3 regions of the Pelagibacterium sp. 26DY04 genome follow, and region 2 is predicted to be linked to each of the others. Evidence: predicted binding sites of a transcription regulator. Region 2 holds the regulator's gene; each other region holds the start of a gene.
What was found. Region 2 encodes LexA, which represses DNA repair genes until DNA is damaged. Its sites were predicted from a motif close to TGTTCNNNNTGTGTTCNG; they were not measured.
Positions count from the first base shown of each region.

Region 1 (6,705 bases), 1.0 Mb from region 2:
ACGAGGGGTGCACGGTGACGAACACCGTGGTGCCATCTTCGAGTTCGATGGGCACTCCCCGCAATTTGCCGATCGTCGCGCCCGAGCCCAGAAGGCTCTGCGCCGCCGTCGCACCCAGGGCCACGATCACCTTGGGCTTGACCAGCGCCCGCTCATGGTCGAGCCAGAACCGGCACGCCGATACCTCCCCGCCATTGGGCTTCTGGTGCAGTCTTCGCTTGCCGCGCGGCACAAATTTGAAGTGCTTGACCGCGTTGGTCACGAACACCTTCTTCCGGTCGATCCGCACTTCATCGAGCACCTGGTCGAGCAATTGCCCCGCCGGCCCGACAAAAGGATGACCTTCGATATCCTCGCGGTCGCCGGGCTGCTCGCCCACCATCATCAGCGGCGCTTCGGCCGGGCCTTCGCCGAACACGACCTGGGTCGCATTTTCATAAAGTGGACAGCGCGTGCACGTTTCCGCCGCCTTTTTCGCCTGGGTGAGCGAGGAGAACTCCACCGCCTCGTCTTCGGCGCTCTTGTGCCGTGCCGTCTGCCGCTGATGCCGGGTCGGCGGAGCGCTGGCCTTTGTTCTGATCATTTCCGCCTCCCTATGCTGAGCCGAACGGATCAGATCGGGAATGATTTCGGCCTCGGGCAGGTTGCGCCAATATTTGCGCGGCATTTCCGATGTCATGGCCGAAACCTTCAATCGCGCCGGGTTGAAGATCGAAGCGAAATAGGTGCGCCACGCGTCTTCGAGCCCGTCTTGGGCCGGCACATCCTCCTTTTTCGCCCCCTCCCCGAATATCAACTGCTCCCTGTTCCAGAAAACCGAGCGGTAAGGCGTGAGGATCGCCCATTCCATATTGGCGAACCGTTCGGCGAAAAACGGCGCAGTGCGCTCGAGCGTGAAATGCTCGGGCTCGAACCAGGCGGCAAAGCGCTCGTTGGTTTGATCGAGCGCGCGAAACCGCACAAAGGCCGTCATCTTGTGGCTGTCGCGCCTAACGGCCTTGTTGAACCGGGTGAGCAGCACGATATCGGGATCGGTCTCGATCGTTAGCAGCTTGCGTTCGTTCTGCAGCCGAAACGCGATCCGGTAGAGCAGGTCGCACCGCCCTCGATCGGCGTGGCAAAGCGCGATTTCCGCATACTCCATAAACTGGCGCGACACCCGCACCCCGGCCAGCACCCGCGGCGGCGTGAACGCCTCGCCCAAAAGCGCATCGGCGTCCCCCGCTTGCAGCCAGATGATGTCCTCGGGCGATATCCGCGCCGCCAGCAGCGGCCGCACGCAATCGCGCCACGGCGCCAGTTCATTGCGCGTCGGGACGATGACCCTGTACATTTAAAAGAGGCTCATCTGCTCGGGCTTGGGTGCCAGCCGCGCCTTGAGATCGCCCGCATCGAGCGTCGCCCCCGGCGTCCAGTCGATCGTTTCGATGAACGGCCGCACCGCCCTAAGGCTTGCGCACACCCGACCCACATCCTCCAGCCGCAGGCTATGATGCCGGCGCGCCGCAAGAATCTTCTCCACCGCCTTGAGACCCAATCCGGGCACCCGCAACAGCATCGCCTTGTCGGCCCTGTTGACGTCGACCGGAAACAGGTGCCGCGATTTCAGCGCCCAGGCGAGCTTGGGGTCGATCGTGAGGTCAAGCATGCCGCCCTCGGTCGCATTCGAGATTTCACCTACTTCAAAGCCATAGAACCGCATCAGCCAATCGGCCTGGTAGAGCCGGTGCTCGCGCATCAGCGGCGGCTTGACCAAGGGCAGCTTCGAGCTTGAATCCGGTATGGGCGAAAAGGCCGAATAATAGACGCGCTTGAGCCGATATCCCGCATAGAGCGCCGCGCTGCGGTTGAGGATGATCGCGTCGCTCGAAGCGTCCGCCCCAACGATCATCTGCGTCGATTGTCCCGCCGGCGCGAAACGATCGGGGGTGTGCCGCGCCTTGGCTTCTGGCTGCGCCGCCTCATGGGCCTGACTCACCCGCGCCATGGCCGTTCGGATTTCCCCCGGCCGCTTTTCGGGCGCAAACCGGCCCAGCCCCTGGTCGGTGGGCATTTCGATATTGGTCGAAAGCCTGTCCGCATATCGCCCCGCCGCGGCCAGCAGGTCAGGCGCCGCATTGGGAATGATCTTGAGATGGATATAGCCGGCGAATCCGTGCTCCTCGCGCAGGCTCTTTGCCACGCGCACCATCTCTTCCATGGTATAGTCGGGCGAGCGGATGATCCCCGAGGAGAGGAACAACCCTTCGATATAGTTGCGCTTGTAGAAATCGAGGGTGAGCTTTGCCACCTCCTCGACCGAAAACCGCGCCCGCTCCACATTGGAGGACGAGCGGTTGACGCAATAAACGCAGTCATAGACGCAAAAATTGGTGAGCAGCACCTTGAGCAGCGATATGCATCGCCCGTCCGGCGCATAGGCGTGGCAGATCCCGCTTCCCGGCGCCGTCGAGCCGATCCCGCCGGTCGCCTTGGCCGAACGTTTTTGCGATCCGCTCGACGCGCAGGAGGCGTCGTATTTGGCGGCGTCGGACAGAATCGCGAGTTTGCGGGTGAGGCTGAGCTGGACCATTTGTTCATGTTATGTTCTTATTTGATACACCACAAGCTCCTTCTCGAAAAATGTGATCGTTCACGGTCCCCGAATAATGAATTCGGTTTACCCCCGTTTTGCCGAACCCGCCGAGCATCTACCTTGATCGCAGCGAACACAGGAGACCATCATGGCCCTCGATCTTACCGGACTGCATCACCTCACCGCCGTCACCGCCAACGCACGTGAGAATCTACGCTTTTACACTAAGGTTCTCGGCCTGCGGCTGGTCAAGCGCACCGTCAATCAGGACGATACCACCGCCTATCACCTGTTCTACGGCGATGGCCGCGCCAGCCCCGGCTCGGATATCACCTTCTTTGATTGGCCCACGCCGCCCGAACAACGCGGCACCCATTCGATCGTGCGCACCGCCTTCCGCGTCGAGGGTGAATCCTCGCTCGCCTGGTGGAAGGAGCACCTGGACGCCAACAACGTCAAAACCTCCGATATCGCCGAGCGCGCCGGTCACATGTCGCTCGATTTCGAGGATTTCGAAGGCCAGCGCCTGCGTCTGGTCAACGATACCCGTGCGGGCGGCGCCCATCCCTGGGACAAGAGCCCCGTCCCGGCCGAGCGGCAGATCAAGGGCCTGGGCCCCATCACCATGAGCGTTCCCGATCTCGCCCGCACCGAGCCGGTGCTGACGACCGTGATGAACATGCGCAAGGTCCGCACCCATCCGGCCACCACCGGGCAGGGCGAGGTCCACGTCTTTGCCATGGGCGATGGCGGAGCGTCGGCCGAATTGCACGTCGCGGTCGAGCCCGACCTGCCCTTCGCCCGCCCCGGCGCCGGCGGCGTCCATCATGTTGCGTTCAGAACGCCCGACAAGGCCCAGTTCGACAAATGGGTAGCCCGCGCCGCCCAGGCCGGCCTGCGCACCTCGGGGGAAGTGGAGCGCTATTATTTCACCTCGCTCTATTTCCGCGAGCCCAATGGCATCCTGTTCGAAATCGCCACTGACGGCCCCGGCTTCGATGTGGACGAGCCCATGGAAACCCTGGGCGAACACCTCGCCCTGCCGCCCTTCCTCGAGCCCAAGAGGGCCCAGATCGAGGCGGGACTGAAGCCCATCGACTGACCAGCCCCAAAAGAAAAGGCCCGGGATCGCCCGGGCCTTTTCGCTTTCACTCCAGCAGGCTTTGGGCTGTTCTCACCAGCCCGATGAACTCGGCCCGCCGGCCGTTCGCGTCCTCGCCTCTCCCCTCTTGGGCCAGCGCGGCGATCTCGTCCCAATCCATCGCCGCCAGCCAATCCGATCCGCGCAGCTTTTGCCCGAACGCAGCCACTGCCGTCGCGAATGCGATATCCCCCTCCATCGCCACCTCGCCCACCGGGATCGGCGCCTCGATCAATTGCGAGGCCTCGGCGTCCGATTCCTTGTAGCGCAGCTTGAACCAGCCATATTCGCTCCCTTCCCCGCTCGGGGTCGCCTCGTTGCCATAACGCAGCGGATCGACCAGCCCGCGCGCGCCCACCGGCGTGATCTCATAGATGGCCGTCACCGTATGTCCGGCCCCGATGTCCCCTGCATCGACCGCGTCGTTGTTGAAATCCTCGCGCGCCAGGGCCCGCGTCTCATAGCCGATCAGCCGGTATTCCGAGACCATTTCGGGATTGAATTCCACCTGGATCTTGACGTCCTTTGCGATGGTCACAAGCGTGCCGCCCATCTGTTCGACCAGCACCCGCCGGGCCTCGGTGTAGCTGTCGATATAGGCGGCGTTGCCATTGCCCGCCTGGGCCAGGCTCTGCATGGTCTGGTCGTTGTAATTGCCGGTGCCGAACCCGAACACGGAGAGGAATATCCCCTCGTCGCGCTTGTCTTCGATCAGCCGCTCCAGCCCCTCGGGATCGGCTATCCCGACGTTGAAATCCCCGTCCGTCGCCAGCAGCACCCGGTTGGTGCCTCCCTCGACCATCGCCTGCTCGGCCAGCCGATAGGCCGCTTCGATCCCCTCGGCCCCCGCCGTCGATCCGCCCGGCATGAGGTTGTCGAGCGCGGCGAGGATTTCCGCCTTCTCGCTCCCCTTGGTGGGCTCCAGCACCACCCCGGCGTTCCCCGCATAGGTGACGATCGAAATCGTATCCTCGGGGCCCATCTCGTTGACGAGCATGGCAAAGGCCCGCCTGAGCAATGGCAGCTTGTCGGGCGCATCCATCGAGCCCGAAGTGTCGATCAGCAGCACGAGATTGGCCGGAGGAGCCGTCTCGAGGTCCACGCTCTCCCCTTCGATCCCGATATGCACCAGCCGGTTTTCCGGATTCCACGGCGAGTCGGTGACGCTGATCTCTGGCGCGAACGGCGCATCGTCCTGCGGGGAGGGATAATCGTAGTCGAAATAGTTGATCAGTTCCTCGACCCTGATCGCCTCGGCGGGCGGAACCTGGCCCGTCTCCAGCATGCGCCGCACATAGGCATAGGAAGCGGTATCCACGTCGATCGAAAAGGTCGAAACCGGCGTCTCGCGAACCGTATGCACCCCGCCCTCCTCGAAGCCTGCGAACCGGTCCCCCTGCTCGGGCTCGGCCAAAACCACGGGCAGTTCGGACATCTGCCTTTGCACCATGGCCGGAGCCGCCGGGGCGATTGCCGGCGCCGGCATGGGCGCCGGGGCAATCGCTGCATCGCTACTTTCCATCGGGCTTTCCGCTTCGGCGGCGGCCGGCGTTTCCACCACCTGGTCCGCCTCGCGCGCAGCCGGTTGCGCCTCGACGGACGCCGAGGAGTCCGCCCGCTCCCAAAGCTGGTCGATGGGGCTCAACGCCGTCTGGTTCATCATCGCCACGCCGAGCGGCAGCACGGCGATGGCGGCAAGTCCGGCGGCCAGTGAAACGCGCATATCCATTGTCCAATTCCCTTTAAATCTGGAAACAATGGATCTGAGACGCCCCCCCTCCGACGATCCTTGGCGGGAAGACGCATTTTTTTCATCCTCGACGCTGCTTTGCCCGTGCGCCGCATCGAAGGCCGCCATCGCCGCCGCCATCGCCGCCTCGCGCGCCGCGAGGCTGGGCGGCGGGGTCGCTGGTTTCATCGCTGATCTAAGCTTGTCGTCCATGGTCGTCATACCAACCCCTTGAGGGCCTTCTTGGCCTCATGCACATACCAGGAGACCGTTGCTTCCCTCACATCCATGATGGCGGCCGCTTCGGCGTGGCTCATGTCCTCGCCATAGACCAGCAGCACCGCATCGCGCTGCTTTTCGGGCAGGGCGCGCACCGCCCGCCAGATCTGGGTCTGGGTTGCCGCGCTTTCCTGGTCGGCCGGCGCCGCCTCGGCGCTGACCAGCTTGAGCGCGGCGATCTGCCGGCTGCGCCGCGCGCCCTGCCGCTGGCGGTCGCGCACCGCATTGAGCACGATGCGATAGAGCCAGCTCGTGAACGCGGAACGCCCGTCGAACCCTGCAATCGCCGTGGCGAGCTTGATGCAGACGTCCTGGGCCACATCCTCGGCATCGGCCCGCTCGCCGCACCATTTATAGGCCGTGCGGTAGAGAAAATCGTAGTGCTCGGCAACGAGCGCCGCGAACGCCGCCCGGTCGCCGCGAGCCGCGCGCGCTACCGTGTCGTCCGCTGCCCGTCTCTCGTCCACGCTCGCCCTTCGCCTTCACCCGCGCCTATTTGCACGTGTGACGATTGGCGCGGCAATATCCTTGGAATTTTTTCTTCGCCGAAACTATGACAGGGGCCAGACATCATTTCCCGCCAGGAGCTTGCAATGACCGAGCCCGTAAAGCCCAATTGGGGCAACCGCATCGTCCTTTTGATCTTCGGCGTCGTCGCCATCGTCACGATTGGCGCCACGATTTTCGGGACATTGAACGAATGGGACGCGGGCAATTTCCGCTCCGACCAGGAAGCCGCCGAGGCCGCCGCCGAAGCCGAAGCCCTGGCCGCCCAGCAATCGGCTAACCCGTAACCGTGTCACGCTGGGTAAAGGCGTAGTGATCGCGGATATGGGCATTGAAGAACCGCCCTTTCGACGTCGCCTGCCGCAGCCTGTCGTATACCTTGGGCGGCACATCCCGATAATCATAGGCCCGCCCCGAAGGCACGAACCAAATCGTCAGCACCTGCCGCTCCGGATCATATTCGGACCGTTTGAT
Region 1 covers NZ_CP101731.1:3,046,564-3,053,268, forward strand. The annotation lists gene NO932_RS15080 (UdgX family uracil-DNA binding protein) at 1-1,333, opposite strand, end outside; gene NO932_RS15085 (putative DNA modification/repair radical SAM protein) at 1,334-2,572, opposite strand; gene NO932_RS15090 (ring-cleaving dioxygenase) at 2,724-3,677, shown strand; gene NO932_RS15095 (VWA domain-containing protein) at 3,724-5,445, opposite strand; gene NO932_RS15100 (sigma-70 family RNA polymerase sigma factor) at 5,664-6,191, opposite strand; gene NO932_RS15105 (hypothetical protein) at 6,318-6,518, shown strand; gene NO932_RS15110 (KTSC domain-containing protein) at 6,508-6,705, opposite strand, start outside.
Region 1: NO932_RS15085 (putative DNA modification/repair radical SAM protein) is a predicted target of LexA. The motif match lies at 2,574-2,591, and genes of this name have one in related genera.

Region 2 (10,622 bases):
GCTATTCGATCATCGGGCTCGAGCCGGATCTGCTGTGGCGGGTGGTCGAGGGGCAGGCGCAAATCAACCGCTCGGCGGCAACCGACAGGGAAGCCTACGCTCCCTTGCCCGACCAGCCGCTCGATGCGCTGCGCGCGCTGATCGCCGAAAGCCAGATCGACATGCCCAGGGAACTGCCCGCCAATTCGGCGGGGGTTTTCGGATATCTGGGCTATGACATGGTGCGGTTCATGGAAGAACTGCCCGACGCCAATCCCGATACGATCGGGGTTCCCGACGCGTTGATGATGCGCCCGTCGATCCTGGCGGTTTTCGATACGCTCAAGGATGAGCTGTTTTTGTCAGCGCCGGTCTATGTGCGCGAAGGCATTAGCGCGCGGCAGGCCTATGAGGCGGCCAATGAACGGATCGAGGACGCCATAGCGCGGCTCGAACGTCCCCTTCCCCGTGGGGGCGACATCCCCGACCTCGCAAAGATCGAAGTCACCTCCAACACTTCGCGCGACGATTATTTCAAGATGGTGCGCGCGGCTCAGGACTACATCGCCGCGGGCGACATCTTTCAGGTGGTTCTCAGCCAACGGTTCTCAGCCGATTTCACGTTGCCGCCAACGGCGCTCTACCGTGCGCTGCGGCGTACCAATCCCTCGCCATTCATGTATTTCCTCGATATGGGCGATTTCGCCGTCGCGGGGTCGAGTCCCGAGATCCTGGTGAGGGTCGATCATGGGGAAGTCACGATCCGCCCGATCGCCGGCACGCGCAAGCGCGGGGCAACACCCGAACGCGACCGCGAGTTGGCAGAGGAATTGCTGGCCGACCCCAAGGAACTCTCCGAGCACCTGATGCTGCTCGACCTCGGGCGGAACGATGTGGGGCGGGTAGCGGAAATCGGTTCGGTGAAGGTCACCGACAAGTTCTTCCTCGAATACTATTCCCACGTCATGCACATCGTCTCCAACGTGGTGGGCAAGCTCGACCCCAAATACGACAATATCGACGCACTGGCGGCGGGTTTTCCGGCGGGAACGGTTTCCGGAGCGCCAAAGGTGCGGGCGATGGAAATCATCGACGAGCTCGAAGTGGCGCGGCGCGGCGTCTATGCCGGATGCGTGGGCTATTTCGGAGCCGATGGGCGGATGGACACCTGCATCGTGCTGCGCACCGCGATCCTGAAAGACGGCAAGCTCCATGTGCAGGCCGGCGCGGGGATCGTTGCAGACTCCAAGCCCGAACTCGAGCAACTCGAATGCGAGAACAAGGCGCGCGCCCTTTTCAGCGCCGCCGAGGAAGCGCTACGCTATGCTGGTCAATCGAAGGTGGGCCAGTGATGCGCGTCCTCGTCATCGATAACTACGACAGCTTCACCTACAACCTCGTCCATTATATCGGCGAGTTGGGTGCGGAGGTCGAGGTCGTGCGCAACGACAAGATCACGCTCGATGAGGTGGCCGCGCGGGTGCCCGAAGCGATCGTCATTTCTCCGGGGCCGTGCACCCCGAATGAAGCAGGCATCTGCCTGCCGCTCATTTCCCGTTTCGCCGGCGAAATCCCGATGTTCGGCGTGTGCCTGGGCCTGCAATCCATGGGACAGGCGTTCGGCGGAGAGGTGGTGCGTGCACCCGTACCCATGCACGGCAAGGTTTCCACAATCACCCATGATGGGCGTGGGGTGTTTCGCGGACTGAACAAGCAGTTCGAGGCCACGCGCTATCACTCACTGGTGGTGCGGGACGAGAATTTGCCACGCGATCTGACGGTGACGGCCCGCTCCGACGATGGGCAGATCATGGGGCTTCAGCATCGGGATTTGCCCGTGCATGGCGTGCAATTTCACCCCGAAAGCATCTCGTCGGAGAACGGGCATGCCATCTTGCAGAATTTTATCAATATCGCGCGCGACTTTAATACCGACCGCGCCGCCTGAAACCAAGCGAAAGGGACGCCATGGACATCAAGGGAGCGCTCCACCGGCTAGCGGATGGCAAGGACCTCACCGGCACCGAAATGCGCGAGGTGATGGAGATCATCATGTCGGGGGAAGCCACGCCCTCGCAGATCGGCGCATTTCTGATGGGCATGCGGGTCAAGGGCGAAACCGTGGGCGAGATCGCGGCGGCCGTTTCCATCCTGCGCGCCAAGATGGTGCCGGTCGAAGCTCCATTCGACGCCATCGATATAGTCGGCACGGGCGGGGACGGCGCGGGGACGCTCAACATTTCGACTGGGGCTTCGATCGTCGTCGCGGCGGCGGGCGTTCCGGTGGCAAAGCACGGCAATCGGGCGTTGTCGTCCAAATCGGGCTCAGCCGAGGCGTTGCAGAAACTGGGCATCAGCCTGGAGCTGTCCCCTGAGCAGATCGCGACATGCATTCGCGAAGCCGGGATCGGGTTCATGTTCGCGCCCAACCATCACCCGGCGATGCGACACGTTGGGCCGACACGCGCGGAAATGGGCGTGCGGACCATGTTCAACCTCCTCGGACCCCAAGCTAACCCTGCCGGGGTGCGGCGCTACCTTCTGGGCGTCTACGATAATGAATGGGTCGAGCCGGTGGCTGCGGCGCTATTGGCCAACCAGGCGCAGTCGGCCTGGGTGGTGCACGGCGATAGCGGTCTCGATGAACTCTCGACCACCGGCCCATCCTTTGTTTCACAGATCAAGGGTGGCAATCTCACCTCGTTCGAGGTGACGCCGGAAGAAGCTGGCCTGCCCCGCGCTTCTCTCGCCGACATCGTGGGCGGCGATCCCGAACACAACGCGGGCGAGGTGCGCAAGCTGCTCGACGGTGCCACGGGCCCCTACCGCGACATCGTCCTGCTCAACGCGGCGGCGGCATTCATCGTTTGCGATAAGGTCGAAACCCTTCGCGACGGTGTCGCGCTGGGCGCCGAGACGATCGACAGCGGCAAGGCCAAGGCCACGCTTGATAAGCTTATCGCGGTTTCGGGGGAGGCATGAGCGACATTCTTCGCAAGATAGAAGCCTATAAGCGCGAGGAGATCGCGGCGGCCAAAGCCGCCTTGCCGCTGGCTGAACTCAGCGCCATGGCGCGCGAGCAGAACGCTCCGCGAGGCTTCGTCAATGCGCTGAAAAGCAAGCGCGCCACCGGGCAATTCGGGCTGATCGCCGAGGTCAAGAAGGCCAGCCCGTCCAAGGGGCTGATCCGACCCGATTTCGATCCGCCGGCCTTGGCCAAGGCTTATGAAATCGGCGGTGCGGCGTGCCTGTCGGTTTTGACCGACACGCCTTCGTTTCAGGGACTACCGGAATTTCTTGGCGCCGCCCGCGCGGCGACGTCACTTCCCGTGCTGCGCAAGGATTTCCTGTTCGAACCGTATCAGGTCGCCGAGGCACGGGCATGGGGCGCCGATTGCATCCTCATCATCCTTGCATCGGTTGATGACACTGCGGCGCGGGTACTGCTCGAGGCCACTGCCGAATGGGGTATGGATGCGTTGGTGGAAGTGCACGATGCGCCGGAAATGGAACGCGCCCTTGAGCTAGGAGCCGAATTCGTCGGCATCAACAATCGCGATCTGCGCACCTTCGACGTATCGCTTCAGACCACCATAGAGCTTGCCGGTATGGTGCCGGACGATCGCCTGCTGGTGTCTGAAAGCGGGATCTTCACGCATGCGGATCTGCTGCAACTTCAAGCGAATGCCGGGGTCGGCTGTTTCCTCGTCGGAGAAAGCCTGATGCGGCAGAGCGACGTTGCGGCGGCGACACGCGCCCTGCTGACAGGAGATTGAGTCTTGTCCGATCGCCTCACGCATCTCGACGAGAACGGCGCCGCCCGGATCGTCGATATCTCAGGCAAGGACGAAACCGCACGACGCGCCGTAGCTAGGGCCGAGCTGCATGCAACGGATGAGATTGTCGAGGCGATCCTCGGGGGCACGCTCAAAAAGGGCGATGCCGTTGCCGTGGCCCGCGTCGCGGGGATCATGGCGGCGAAAAAGACATCCGAGTTGATCCCGCTCTGCCACCCTATTCCTGTGACCAAGATCGCTGTCGATATCGAACGCGGCGCAAAGCCTCATGTGATTGCGATAACGGCCACCGTGGAAACGGTGGGGCGTACGGGCGTGGAAATGGAAGCTCTCACTGCCGCCTCGGTGGCGGCGCTGACGCTCTACGACATGGCAAAGGCGCTCGACAAAGCCATGACCATCACCAATGTCGGCCTCATGGAAAAGAGCGGCGGGAAGTCGGGTGACTTCCGCCGGGATATGCCTTGATTTCGGTCGATGAGGCGCTGGCTCGCATTGTTTCAGGCGTTCCGGCACTGCCAGCCGAAACACTCGCGCTGCCGGAAGCTGCGGCCCGCAACCTGGCCGAGGATGTCAGGGCAAGGCTGTTCAATCCCGCATTCAATGTGAGCGCCATGGACGGATATGCCGTGCGGGCTGCGGATGTATCCCCAGGCACAGCACTCAGGATGATCGGAGCATCCCAGGCCGGAGCCGGATTTTCTGGTACGGTAGGTCGAGGCGAATGCGTACGCATCTTTACCGGCGCCCCCGTGCCCAAGGGCGCCGACGCCGTAATCATGCAGGAGGAGGCGAGAGCCGAGGGTGAGGCGATCACGTTTTCCAAACCGGTCGATCCCGGGCGCAGCATACGGTTTCGGGGTGAGGACTTCGCTGAGGGCAGTATCCTTGCCCCATCCGGTGCGCTGCTCACGCCTCAAAGGCTGGCGTTGATCGCTGCCGGCAATGTGGAGAGCGTCAACGTATCGACGCGCCCCCGAATAACCCTGCTTGCGACCGGCGACGAATTGGTGCCGCCCGGAAACCCCGTCGGGCCAGCCCAGATCGTGTCTTCCAACTCCGTTGGCCTTCGCGCGCTGTTTGAACCCCACGCGCGTGCGGTCACCGACCACGGTATCGTCGGAGATGATCCCGACGCGCTCAAGACAGTGCTCGACCATGTGTTCGCATCCGAGCCGGATGTGCTGATGACCACTGGCGGCGCCAGCGTGGGCGAACACGATCTCGTGCAGGACATGCTCAAGGCAAGCGGGGTTGATATCGACTTCTGGCGCATCGCCATGCGACCGGGCAAGCCACTGATGTTTGGACGGCGCGGCAAGACTATGGTCTTCGGCCTGCCGGGCAATCCGGTTTCGGCCTTGGTTACGGCGCGCATCTTCGTGCTGCCAGCCGTGCTTGCCATGGCAGGGTGCAGCTCCCCTGCCCCGCTCTATCTTCCTTTAGCGGACGCGTTGCCTCCCAACGGCCCCCGCCGCCACTTCATGCGTGGCCGGTTGCTCCACGATGCGGAGCATGGCAGCAGAGTCGAACCAATCCGCCAGACCGATAGCGGGCATCTCACCTCGCTGGCATCGGCCGATGCACTCATCGCCCAGGACGAGCACTGCGCCGGCAAGCGTGCTGGCGATCTGGTGCAGGTGCATCTGCTATAGGCCCTTCCCCTTCGTGCTCCCAACGACGACGTTCCAATAATCAAAACGAACTACGCGCCAAATCCAACCGCATCCGATAGGATTATCTTGGTCGTCGGCAGTAGCTATTATTACTTGGACTGCCGACTATGTTCATCCTTGTTTGCAACGCGTAAATTGTCTTACGGCGCACCACCTATTTGGAAGGGGGTAGGAGCGTGTCCGGGACCGATCAAGCACCAATCAAGAGACATGGAAGGCCGCATCTGCTACCAGAGCGCGAGACACCCATGCCCACTTCCGAGATTGCCGATTTGCTCGACGGAGCGGCGATAGACGCACTTGCTGAACCCGAATTCCGGGTGCTCTCCCTTAAGGGCGAGCGCAAGGGAATCAGACTGGAAGCCATCTTCTGGCAAGCGCTGGATCAGATCGCGGCGAACCTTGGTGTGCCTCGGAACACTCTCGTTCTCTGGATTATAAGCGCGGCGGGGCATGATCGCTCCAACGCCACGAGTGTTCTCAGGAGCGTGATCGTCGCCTACCTGCTCGACGAGTTCGAGCACCAAAAGCCTCGACGCCGCCCCCTGTCTGCCCCCGTCCCGGCCATGACTGACCCAAGATAATCTCCGCAGCACGTGGAATGGTCGCATCATCCATCGGCTTTGGCCAGAGGTCGTGGCACGCATACACATCAAGGAAGAATTGTGCGCCAGCTCTTGAGAGTCAGGCAGAAATGTTCTTGAAACACTTGCGGAACATTACCGGAACACGTATAAAAGTTCAATATTTGTTCCGATTCGACGCCGCCGAGGGGCTCGACAATGTTGACGCGCAAGCAGCACGAACTTCTGATGTTCATTCATGAGCGGATGAAGGAGAGTGGTATTCCCCCCTCCTTCGACGAAATGAAGGAAGCGCTTGATCTCAAGTCCAAGTCGGGTATCCATCGGCTGATCACCGCGCTTGAGGAGCGCGGATTTATCAGGCGCCTGCCCAATCGCGCCCGGGCGCTTGAGGTGGTCAAGCTCCCCGATTCGATGAATCCCTCGCTCGGTGGCCGCAAGGCCAAGTTTGAGCCAAGTGTTATTGAAGGGAACCTGGGCAAGGTGCCGGCCAAGCCAGTCGCAGCGAGCGCGGACAATGGAGGATCGGTGTCGATCCCCGTCATGGGACGCATCGCGGCGGGCGTGCCGATCGAAGCCATCCAAACCCATTCGCATTCGATTGCCGTTCCGCCGGAAATGCTGGGCGCCGGCGAACATTTCGCACTGGAAGTGCGCGGCGATTCGATGATCGAGGCCGGCATTTTCGACGGCGACACCGTTTTGATCCGCAAGCAGGATGCTGCCGGCAATGGCGAGATCGTCGTGGCGCTTGTCGATGACGAAGAAGCCACTCTCAAACGTTTGCGCAAGAAGGGTAATGCCGTTGCCCTGGAGGCCGCCAACCCTGCCTACGAAACCCGGATTTTTGGCCCCGACCGTGTGAAGGTGCAGGGCCGGTTGGTCGGGCTCTTGCGGCGGTATTGAGGCTTTCGGCAAAACTGGGTGCCAGATACGGTTCGCGCATCTCGCTTGATCTCAGCCGATCCCAGCCCTGCCCCAATCCCCGAGACCTACTCGAGTGGTTGAACGATTAGAAAGACGGTGAAGGAACAGGAGGCGGATACTGCGCATTGAGTTGGATCATCGGTTGCGACAAACTGAGTCACCGATTAGCTGAGAAACGCTCCCATCCGCTCCAGCGCCATTTCTATCGCTTCTCGGGTACCGGCGTAAGAGAAACGCACATATTTGTGCCCGTCGGTGCGGTCGAAATCCTGCCCCGGCGTTGCCGCCACACCGGCGTCGTCAAGCATGCGCGTGCAGAAGTCCATTGTATCGTTGGTGAAGGCCGACGCATCGACATAGGCGTAGAACGCCCCGTCGGACGGTTCGGCCAGCCCGAACCCCAATTTCTTGAGCCCCTCAGAAAGCACCAGCCGGTTTTCCTCATACTGATCGCGGCGGCGGTCGTACTCCTGTCCGGCATCGAGAGCTGCAAGTGCCGCACATTGGGAAACGCTGGAAGCTGAGATGAACAGGCTCTGTGCCATCATCTCGGCGCGGCGCACCAGATCCTCGGGCAGAACGAGCCAGCCGATGCGCCAGCCGGTCATGCAGTAATATTTCGAAAAGCTGTTGACGATCACATGCTGCTGGCTGAATTCGAGCGCGCTCGCATCTGCCCCGGCATAGTTGAGCCCGTGATAGATCTCATCGGAGATGAAGCGCACGCCAAGCCGATCGCATGTGGCGATGATCGCCTCCAGTTCATCGCGCTCCAGCACCGCCCCCGTCGGATTGGCCGGGCTCGCCACCAGCAGGCCCTCGAAGGGGCTGCGCTCGTAAGCCGCCTCGATGTCCGCAGCGGTCAGCCGCCAGCCATTGGCGGGTGAAACCGGAATCTCGACGCTCGAGAGGTTCAGCGAGGCGATGATGTTGAGATAGGCCGGATAGCCCGGCCGCGTCACCGCGATCCGCTGCCCTGGCGCAAATCCCGCAAGGAAGGTCAGGATGAACCCGCTCGACGATCCCGTCGTCACCACGATCCGTTCGGGCGAAACAGAAACCCCGTGGCGCTCGTCATAATACCGGCTGAGCCGTTCGCGCAGGGCCGGCATACCTTTGGCCGCGGTATAGCCCATGGGCCGCTCAAGACACCCGCGAACCGCATCGAGCACTGGCTGTGCCGGCTTGCCGCCCGGCTCGCCGATTTCGAGATGACACACGATTCTCCCCTCGGCTTCAAGCTTTTGCGCCCGCGCCATAAGTTCCATGGCGTAGAAGGGACGAATCAGGTTGGCGTTCATATCGTAAATCCATTGTCTTGTCGGCGCCCCAAGGCAGCCCGCACTATATCCCGCTTCTAGACAATCGCAAGTTTTAAGCACTACGTTCTGTACACATAGCCATTTCTAGCATTATATTCTATATAATAGCATATTCGTGGCATTACGTTCCATGACGCCACTTGCTTGGCATATCGCGACTGGCATCACCTGCCCCGTTACGCTAAACCCACCCGCAGCGCGATACGGAGTTCGACATGCAAAAAGCCATCAATCTCGGCCTTGCCGCTGCCATCGTCCTGTTGGGCGCCGGGCTCGCCGTCAGCCTCGCCACGCGCCCCGAACCTGGCCTGTCGTCTACCGAGGTCGAACGTCTCATTGCAGAGGCCCTGCCCGCTCAAGCGCCAGCGAACGCCGATGGCGCGGCCGATATCGACACCGCGGCCCTGGGTCCGATAATCGAAGATTATCTCATGGCCAATCCCCGTCTGCTCGAACGCATGTCGGTGGCCCTCGAAACCGAGATGCGCGCAGAGGAATCCGAGCGCGCCCGCATCGCGCTCGATGCCATGCACGATGATATCTACAACGACCCCGCCAATATCGTGCTCGGCAACCCCGAAGGTGACGTCACCCTGGTTGAAATGTTCGACTACAATTGCGGCTACTGCCGCCAGGTTGTCGCCGATGTCATGTCGCTGGTCGAGGAAGACCCCAATTTGCGCGTCATCCTCAAGGAATTCCCGATCCTCTCGCAAGGCTCGGTCGACGCCGCCCGTGTCGGCGTCCTCGTCAACGACGCCGACGTCGATTATCAGGCCTTCCACACTGCGCTTTATTCCTCGCGCGGCGCCGTGGATGGCGAATCCGCGCTTTCAGCCGCCGAGCAATTGGGCTTGTCCCGCGTTTCGCTCCAGCTCGATATGAATACCCAGGAAGTGTCAGACGCGCTTCAGCGTACCTATTCCATCGCCCAGGCTCTCGGCATCACCGGCACCCCCACCTTCATCATCGGTGATGAGGTGATCCCCGGTGCCGTGCCCAAGGAGCAACTCGTGCAGCGTATCGAGAATATGCGCGCCTGCGGCGCCACCACTTGCAGCGACGTGGCGCAGGAAGGCTGACGCCGAGCTTTGCGTTTTCGGTGCATTTCGTATAACGCGAGCTTGCACCGGCCTCCCCGCTGGCTCACAACCTCAAAAAAGGCGCGTTCTGCCCGCATCTGGAGCATGGACGCGATACGACAAAGACATCATGGCAAAGCGCGTACTGATCCTGAACGGACCGAACCTCAACATGCTGGGCACGCGGGAAAAGGCGATATATGGCAGCGAGACGCTCGCCGATATCGAGTCGATGTGCCGGACAGCTTGCGAAAAGCTGGGCCTGACCTGCGATTTCCGGCAGTCCAACCACGAGGGCGAACTGGTCGATTGGATCCAGTCGGCGCGCAAGACAGCCGATGCCATCATCATCAATCCGGCCGCTTATTCGCACACCTCGGTCGCCATTCACGATGCCCTGCGCACCGCTGAAAAGCCGGTCGTGGAAGTGCACCTTACAAACATTCACCAGCGTGAGGCTTTCCGTCACCATTCCTATGTGTCGGCCGTGGCAACGGGTGTCATTTGCGGGCTGGGTTCCAGAGGTTATACACTGGCCCTGGAGGCCGTGGCCGAAATACTGAATTGAAAAAGACCCCGCGCGGGTTTGTGGAGACACGATAACAATGGCAAAGATCTCACAGGTCGATCAGGACCTCATCCGCACCATCGCCGAACTCGTCAACGAAGCCAATCTGGCCGAAATCGAACTGGAGCAGGATGATTTCCGCATCCGCGTGACCCGCACCTTCGCCAAGGAGGTGGTTCAGGTGGCAGCTCCTGGCTACGCTGCGCCCGCCGCCCCTGCGGCCCCGGCCGCGCCCGCCGCTACGAGCGCCTCTGCAGCCACCACCCCTGCCGCCCCGGCGGCCGAGGATCTCGCCTCGAGCCCCAATACGCTGACCTCGCCCATGGTGGGCACCGCCTATCTCGCCCCCGAACCCGGCGCCAAGCCTTTCGTCGAAGTTGGCGCCAAGGTCTCCGAAGGGCAGACGGTTCTGATCATCGAAGCCATGAAGACCATGAACCAGATTCCGGCGCATAAATCGGGCACCGTCACCCGATTGCTTGTCGATGACGCCACGCCGGTCGAATACGGCGAACCCCTCGTCGTCATCGAATAAGGCCCGCTGATGTTTTCCAAGGTCCTCATAGCCAATCGCGGCGAGATCGCCCTTCGCATCCTGCGCGCCTGCAAGGAGCTCGGCATTCAAACCGTAGCGATCCACTCGCAGGCCGACGCCGACGCCATGCATGTGCGCCTGGCCGACGAAAG
Region 2 covers NZ_CP101731.1:2,005,139-2,015,760, forward strand. The annotation lists gene trpE (anthranilate synthase component I) at 1-1,331, shown strand, start outside; gene NO932_RS09780 (aminodeoxychorismate/anthranilate synthase component II) at 1,331-1,927, shown strand; gene trpD (anthranilate phosphoribosyltransferase) at 1,948-2,961, shown strand; gene trpC (indole-3-glycerol phosphate synthase TrpC) at 2,958-3,755, shown strand; gene moaC (cyclic pyranopterin monophosphate synthase MoaC) at 3,759-4,244, shown strand; gene glp (gephyrin-like molybdotransferase Glp) at 4,241-5,431, shown strand; gene NO932_RS09805 (ribbon-helix-helix domain-containing protein) at 5,701-6,036, shown strand; gene lexA (transcriptional repressor LexA) at 6,235-6,942, shown strand; gene NO932_RS09815 (aminotransferase class I/II-fold pyridoxal phosphate-dependent enzyme) at 7,128-8,264, opposite strand; gene NO932_RS09820 (DsbA family protein) at 8,501-9,367, shown strand; gene aroQ (type II 3-dehydroquinate dehydratase) at 9,498-9,935, shown strand; gene accB (acetyl-CoA carboxylase biotin carboxyl carrier protein) at 9,973-10,470, shown strand; gene accC (acetyl-CoA carboxylase biotin carboxylase subunit) at 10,480-10,622, shown strand, end outside.

Region 3 (6,705 bases), 1.1 Mb from region 2:
ATATCCGATGAGTTCGGCGATGTCGGTCGCCATCGCTTCCCAGGTCATCGGCCGGTCGAAGGGCAGCGTATGGCCGTGGGCCTGCAGCTCGACGCCGATCACTTGCCGGCCCTCGGCCAGTGCGGTGAGCACCGGGCCGAAACTTTCTATCGTCATGAGCCCGCCATGGAGCAGGACGAGAGGTTCTCCCGTTCCGTAGACGGCATAATAGACCTCGACGCCATTGACCGGGGCGTAGCCGCTTTCCGTAGGCGTAGGCATTGCCTGGCCCTCCGTAGCTGATGATGGTGATTGAGCAAAAGCTGGCCCGCCAAAGGCGAGACCGGCGGCGGCGATAACGCCGAGCAGGGGCTTGAACATGGTATCCTCCTTGGAACTTGCGTGCCGATGAGGTGTCCATGCGGCCTCATCGATACCAGGACGCACAGGAGGCCTCCGTACCGACAAGAGCGCCGATTATTTCAGAGAGGGTTGCCGCTACCGGCGTGCCGCCAGCACCGGCGCAAAGCTCATGCGGTGGAGGTCGCAGGGGCCGTGGGCGGCCAAGGCTTCAAGGTGCATGGGGGTGGAGTAGCCCTTGTGCTGGGCGAAATTGTAGTGCGGCACGCCGCAATCCATCACGTGGCACATGCGGTCGCGCACCACCTTGGCGACGATAGAGGCGGCGGCGATCGAAAGACTCTTGCCATCGCCGCCGATGACGAATTGCCCGGCACAGGAAAGCCCCTCGGGAACGTCGCGGCCATCGATCAGCGCCAGGTCCGGCTTGACCGGCAGGGCATCGAGCGCGCGGCACATGGCCCAAAGGGTGGCGCCGCGAATGTTGAGCCTGTCGATCACTTCGACCGAGGCAGAACAGAAACCGACCTGCGCGCTGGCCATGATCTGCTCGAAAAGCTCTTCGCGCTTTTCTTCCGTCAGCTTCTTGGAGTCGTTCAGCCCCTCGGGGATCGCGTTCCGATCCAATACGACCGCTGCCGCGACCACCGGTCCGGCGAGGGGCCCGCGTCCCGCCTCGTCGATTCCAGCCACCATCGTGCGCCCGCCCGCAAGCGCGGCGGCTTCCAGCTCATAGCTGGGCACGTCAATGATGGTGGTCTGCGAATCAGTCTTCGGCATGCTGCTAGGGTGCCGATTTTCGTCTGGCGATAAAGCCCTCAATCGCGCCGGATGGTCACCCATTGCTTCCGCCATGCCGGCGCCTCGAAGGGTTCCGGCCAGTATTCGGTGATCCTCACGATCCGATCATCGGCACATTCGAAGATCGACACCGCAAGCGCTGTGATCTTGCCGTCCGAAATCTCCGTCTCGGTTATCGCATGCCCGCCATTGCCCAGCACCCGGCGGACCTTGAACGTCCATTTCCCATGCGCGGGATAATTGGCGTTGATGGCGATGAAATCCTCGGCCGAACCGATCACCTCGCCCGATTGTGGCCAGACGATCTCGATGCCGTCAGCAAAGAGGGCGGCGGCGAGCGACCATTCATTGGTGCCCATGCGCCACCAGAATTCCTGTGCCAGCGTCGCCGCGTCCGTCATCTCGACCTCCCGTCAGAACAGGCTCAACTGCGCCGTTTCCTTTTGCGGGTGAACGAACAGATCGGTCCGCAGCGGCGTCATCGCCTCATCGAGACCCAGCCGTGCCCGCGCCTTTTCGAAGCGTTGCTGCATGAGCACGGCATAGGGCCCTTCGCCTGTAAAGCGCGTTCCGAAGCGCGGATCGTTGTCGCGTCCGCCGCGATAGTCGCGCACCAGATTCATCACGTGCTTGACCTTGTCGGGGTAGTTCTTGAGCAGCCATTCGCGGAAGATGTCGCGCACCTCGCCCGGCAGGCGCAACAGGATCATCGACGCGGTGGAAGCCCCCTGCGCCTTGCCGGCATCGAGAATACGCTCCAGCTCATGATCGTTGACGGCCGGGATCATCGGCGCGGCCATGATCCGCGTCGGAATGCCGGATTCAGAGAGCAGCCTGATCGCCTCCAGCCGGCGCGAGGGGGTCGAGGCGCGCGGCTCCATGAAACGCGAGAGCTTGTGGTCCATGGACGTGACCGAAATCCCCACCGACACCAGCCCGAGCTTGTTGAGCTTGGTGAGGATATCGAGGTCGCGCACGATCAGCGCCGATTTAGTGACGATCGTCACCGGATGCCTTGCTTCGAGCAGCACCTTGAGCACCGAGCGCATCACCTTGTATTTGCGCTCGAGCGGCTGGTAGGGGTCGGTATTGGTGCCGATGGCGATAGGCTTGGGCTTGTAGCGCGGATTGGCCAATTCGGCCCGCAGCAATTCGGCGGCGTTCACCTTGATATAGATGTCGCGCTCGAAATCGATGCCCGCCGAATGGCCGAGATAGGCATGGGTCGGCCGCGCGAAGCAATAGGAACACCCATGCTCGCAGCCGCGATAGGGATTGATCGAGCGGTCGAACCCGATATCGGGCGAGACGTTGCGGGTGATGATCGATTTGGCGCGCTCGATATGCTCGCGCGTTTCGAAATCTTCCTCCGGCTCGGGCTCCCAGCCATCGGCGAACATCTCGCGCTTATGGACCTCGAACCGGCCGCCCTCGTTCGAGGTGGCCCCGCGGCCGCGCAGCTTTGGCGAATCCAGCATGGGCCGACTCAAAAGGTCCATGTCCCGCGTGCCGAACAACCGCCGCCGCGCTTCGCCATGTCCCGAATTCGCACCAAGATCAGCCATCGTCGCAGCTCCGCTTGCCTCATCAGGACAAGCCGAATCGCGACTTGTCCGTTCCATGAATCTTTAACGACTCTTAAGGAACAAAACAAGAACAATCGGGCGGCGGCGTTTATGGAGCGTGAGCAGCAAAAGTGATTTTCACTTTTGCGGTTCGCGAGCGCGATCGCCAAAAAAATGCCCTATTCGTTCAGCCTTGGCATCACTTCGATGAAGTTGCAGGGCACATGCCGGCTGTCGAACTGGTATTTGAGGATCGCTTCCCAGGCATCGCGGCAGGCGCCGCGCGAGCCCGGCAGGCAGAAGACGAAGGTCGTGCCGATCAGCCCCGCCGTCGCGCGCGACTGGATGGTCGAGGTGCCGATGGTGGTCGCCGAATATTGGTGGAACAGCACGGAAAATCCGTCCATGCGCTTGGTAAACAGCGGTTCGATCGCCTCGGGCGTCACGTCCCGGCCGGAAAAGCCCGTTCCGCCGGTGGTCAGAACCACATCGATCCCCTCTTGGGCGACCCACGCCTTGACCTGCGCGGCGATGGCCTCGCGGTCGTCCCTGACCACGGCGCGTTCGAAAACGCGATGTCCACAGCCTTCGATCAGTTCGGTAAGCAGCGCCCCCGACGTATCGGTTTCCAGCGTCCTTGTGTCCGACACCGCCAGCACCGCGAAGGTGACCGGAACGAAGGGGTGGCTCTCATCGATCTTGAAAGGAAACATGGCTCAACCTGCCTGTGGCGCGGGAGTGGAATCATCGATTTGCACGCCATTTTCGTCCGAACGCGGATCGAGCGCCACCGTCTCGCCGGTGACGATCCGCTCGGACGGCATGGGCTGGAACGGCGCCCGGTCTTCGGCCGGCGCCGCTTCGCGCGCCTGCATGCGCAGATAGGCGGTGACCGCGAGAAGGCCATGGAACAGCACCGGAACGGCGAACATGGCGGCGGGGCCGAACATCTGCATCATCTGCGAGGCGACGATCGGCCCCAGCATTTGGCCCGAACCCAGAACCACGAGCATGCCCGAGGCCACCTTGGCAAAGCTCCCCTCATCGGCAAAGTCGTTGGCATGGGCGACGGCGATGGCGTAAAGCGAATAGGCGGCCAGGCCATAAAGCGCGAAGAATGCGTAGAGCAGGGCGTTCTCGCCCGGATTGATGACGATGGTCAAAATCCCCGCCGTAACGCCGATCAGCGCCACGCCCATCATCACCTTGCGCCGGTCGATCCGGTCCGAAAGCCGCCCCAGCGGCACCTGGGCGATGGCGCCCGCGACGATGGCGAGACTCATGAGATAGGCAATGGCCGCCGTCGAAAACCCGCGCTCGATGCCATAGACCGGCGCCAGCGTGCCGAAGGCGCCATTGGCCATGCCGATGGAAAAGGCGGCGACGACGGCGATGGGCGAGGTCTTGTAGAGCAGCCCGACATCGAGGCTCACCGCCTGCAGCGGCGCGGGCTGTGGCGTGCGGGTCACCGCCGTGGGCAGCACCGCCCCGATATAGGCAAGCGCCGCGAGAACGAATGGGATATAACCGGCAACGCCGGTCGCCGCGATGATCATCTGCCCGGCCGTCGAGGCAAAGAGCGTGACGCTCACATAGATGGAAAAGGTCGTTCCCCGGCTCTCATTGTCTGAGACTTCGTTGAGCCAGCTTTCAACGACCATCGCCGCGCCGGCAAAGCAGAAGCCGGAGAAAATGCGCAGGAAGATCCACGCCCAGTCGTGGATGAAAATGAGATTGAGCAGGATCGTCATGCACGCGACCGCCGCCATCACCGCGTAGGAGCGGATGTGGCCCACCTGCCGCACGAGATGGGGCACCGCGATCGAACCGGAAATGAACCCGATCGACCAGCCCGTGCCGATCAGGCCCAGCGCCAATAGCGAGAACCCTTCTTCCGAACCGCGTACCGGCAGGATCAGTCCATGCATGCCGCCCGCGATCATCAGAAGGGCCGAGGACAGCAGAAGGGCTAAGATCTTGATGATTTGCGACATGGGGACCTTGATTGGCTCTCTTGATTAAGGGCGAGACTAGCGCGTCTTTTCAGCACTGCCTACCGGCCAAACGTGACGGGGCGCCAATTCGTTCGACCACTCCTCAAATTTGCCTGGCGCGGCTTGTCACCTCTTGTAAACGGGTCTAGCGATACCCTGGTATTCCGCCCTTTTCGGGCCATCCTGCCTCGAAAGCATTGCCGGTGTCCAAACCTCTTCAATCGCCCTCCGCATCCCAACCGGCTTCGGTTCCCCAGCCGCGCCGGTCGGGGGTGATGATCGGCATCGGGCTCAAGATCGCTTCGGTTTTCATCTTTGTCGCCATGAGCGCCATCATCAAGGGCGCCGAAGGGGTGCCGGTGGGGCAGCTCATCTTTTTCCGGTCGGCCTTCGCGTTGATCCCGGTCTTCGTGCTCCTTGGCCTGCGCGGGGAGCTCGTCTCGGGCTTCAAGACCAGCAGGCTGGGCGCTCACATCTTCCGCGGCGTCATCGGCACGGCGGCGATGCTGCTGATCTTTTTCGCCCTGACCCGGCTTCCCTTGCCCGAGGCGACGACCATCAACTATGCGACGCCGCTGTTCATCGTCATCTTCTCGGCGGTTTTCCTGCACGAAAAGATCAGACTGTTCCGCTGGACCGCGGTGGTGGTGGGGCTGGTGGGCGTCATCATCATAATGTGGCCGCGCCTCACCTTCTTTTCGGGCGGCATGACCGGCTGGGGCCCGCAGGCCGAGGGCGCGGTGGCAGCCTTCGTCGCGTGCATGATCTCGGCCACCGCCATGCTCACGGTCCGCAATCTGGTCAAGACCGAGCGCAGCTCGACCATCGTGATCTATTTCTCGATCGTCTCGGCGGTGATCGGGCTGGCGTCGATCCCGTTGGGCTGGGTGCCGCTCAGCATCGAGGAGGCGCTGATCCTCATTGCGGCGGGAATCGCGGGCGGGGTGGCCCAGATCCTTCTGACGGAAAGCTACCGCCACGCCGACATCACCACAGTCGCCCCTTTCGAATATTCCTCGATGGTGCTCTCGATTGCCGTCGGCTTCCTGGTGTTTGGGGAAATTCCCACGGTCGAAATGCTGATCGGCGGTACGATCGTCACGGCCGCCGGCATCTTCATCATCTATCGCGAGCACAGGCTCGGGCTCGACAGGGCCAAGGTGCGCAAGGTGTCGAGCCCGGCATAGCGCTGGCTATCTGAACATCAGCGAGTGATGCACGCCGGCGCCGGCCTGGGCGCCGTCGCCCACGGCCAGCGCGATCGAGCCGGCCATGCGGGCGGCATCGCCGCAGGCGAAGACGAAGGGCACGCTGGTTTCCTTCATTTGATTGGTCGTGATGTGGCGGCCGATGGGCGAATCCTCGAAATCGCAGCCGAGTTGCTCGGCAAGCGGGCTCGAGGGAGCGATCTGGGAGGCGACGAACAGGCCATCGAAATTCAAGACGCGTCCATCCTCCAATTCGACATCGGCCTCACCGCTGATGCGGACGATCTTGCCCGTCTCGGTCTTGGCGCCGCGCTGTTCGAGCATCTGCATCTGCTCGTGATTGGGCTCGAACGATCCATTGATCAAAAAGGTGGTGTCGCCCCAGTCGGGAAGCATGGTGCCCTGATGCATGGACAATTCGCCCACGGCGATCACTCCGATCCGCCCTTGGTTGAGTTCGTAGCCATGGCAATAGGGGCAATGGAAAACGTGCTTGCCCCAGCGCTCCTTAAGCCCTTCGATCTCGGGAAGCGCATCAGAAACACCCAGCGCAAGGACAAGCCGGCGTGCGGTGACGGTTTCGCCGCCTTCGGTTTCGATCGCAAAGCCGCCATCGATCTGGCGCGCGGCGGTGGCTTTAGTTTCCCGCCACTCAAGCGTGGGATAGGCCTCAAGCTGCTCGCGCGCCTTGGCTGCAATCACCTCGGGTGGCGTGCCGTCCTGGGTCAGAAATCCATGCGAATGGCTGGCGAAGCGATTGCGCCGCTCGCCGGCGTCGATCACCAGCACGCGCCGTCG
Region 3 covers NZ_CP101731.1:954,455-961,159, forward strand. The annotation lists gene NO932_RS04470 (alpha/beta hydrolase) at 1-261, opposite strand, end outside; gene NO932_RS04475 (ribonuclease HII) at 478-1,119, opposite strand; gene NO932_RS04480 (nuclear transport factor 2 family protein) at 1,158-1,541, opposite strand; gene NO932_RS04485 (PA0069 family radical SAM protein) at 1,554-2,639, opposite strand; gene moaB (molybdenum cofactor biosynthesis protein B) at 2,885-3,418, opposite strand; gene NO932_RS04495 (MFS transporter) at 3,422-4,699, opposite strand; gene NO932_RS04500 (DMT family transporter) at 4,975-5,886, shown strand; gene NO932_RS04505 (NAD(P)/FAD-dependent oxidoreductase) at 5,893-6,705, opposite strand, start outside.
Region 3: NO932_RS04485 (PA0069 family radical SAM protein) is a predicted target of LexA. The motif match lies at 2,782-2,799, and genes of this name have one in related genera.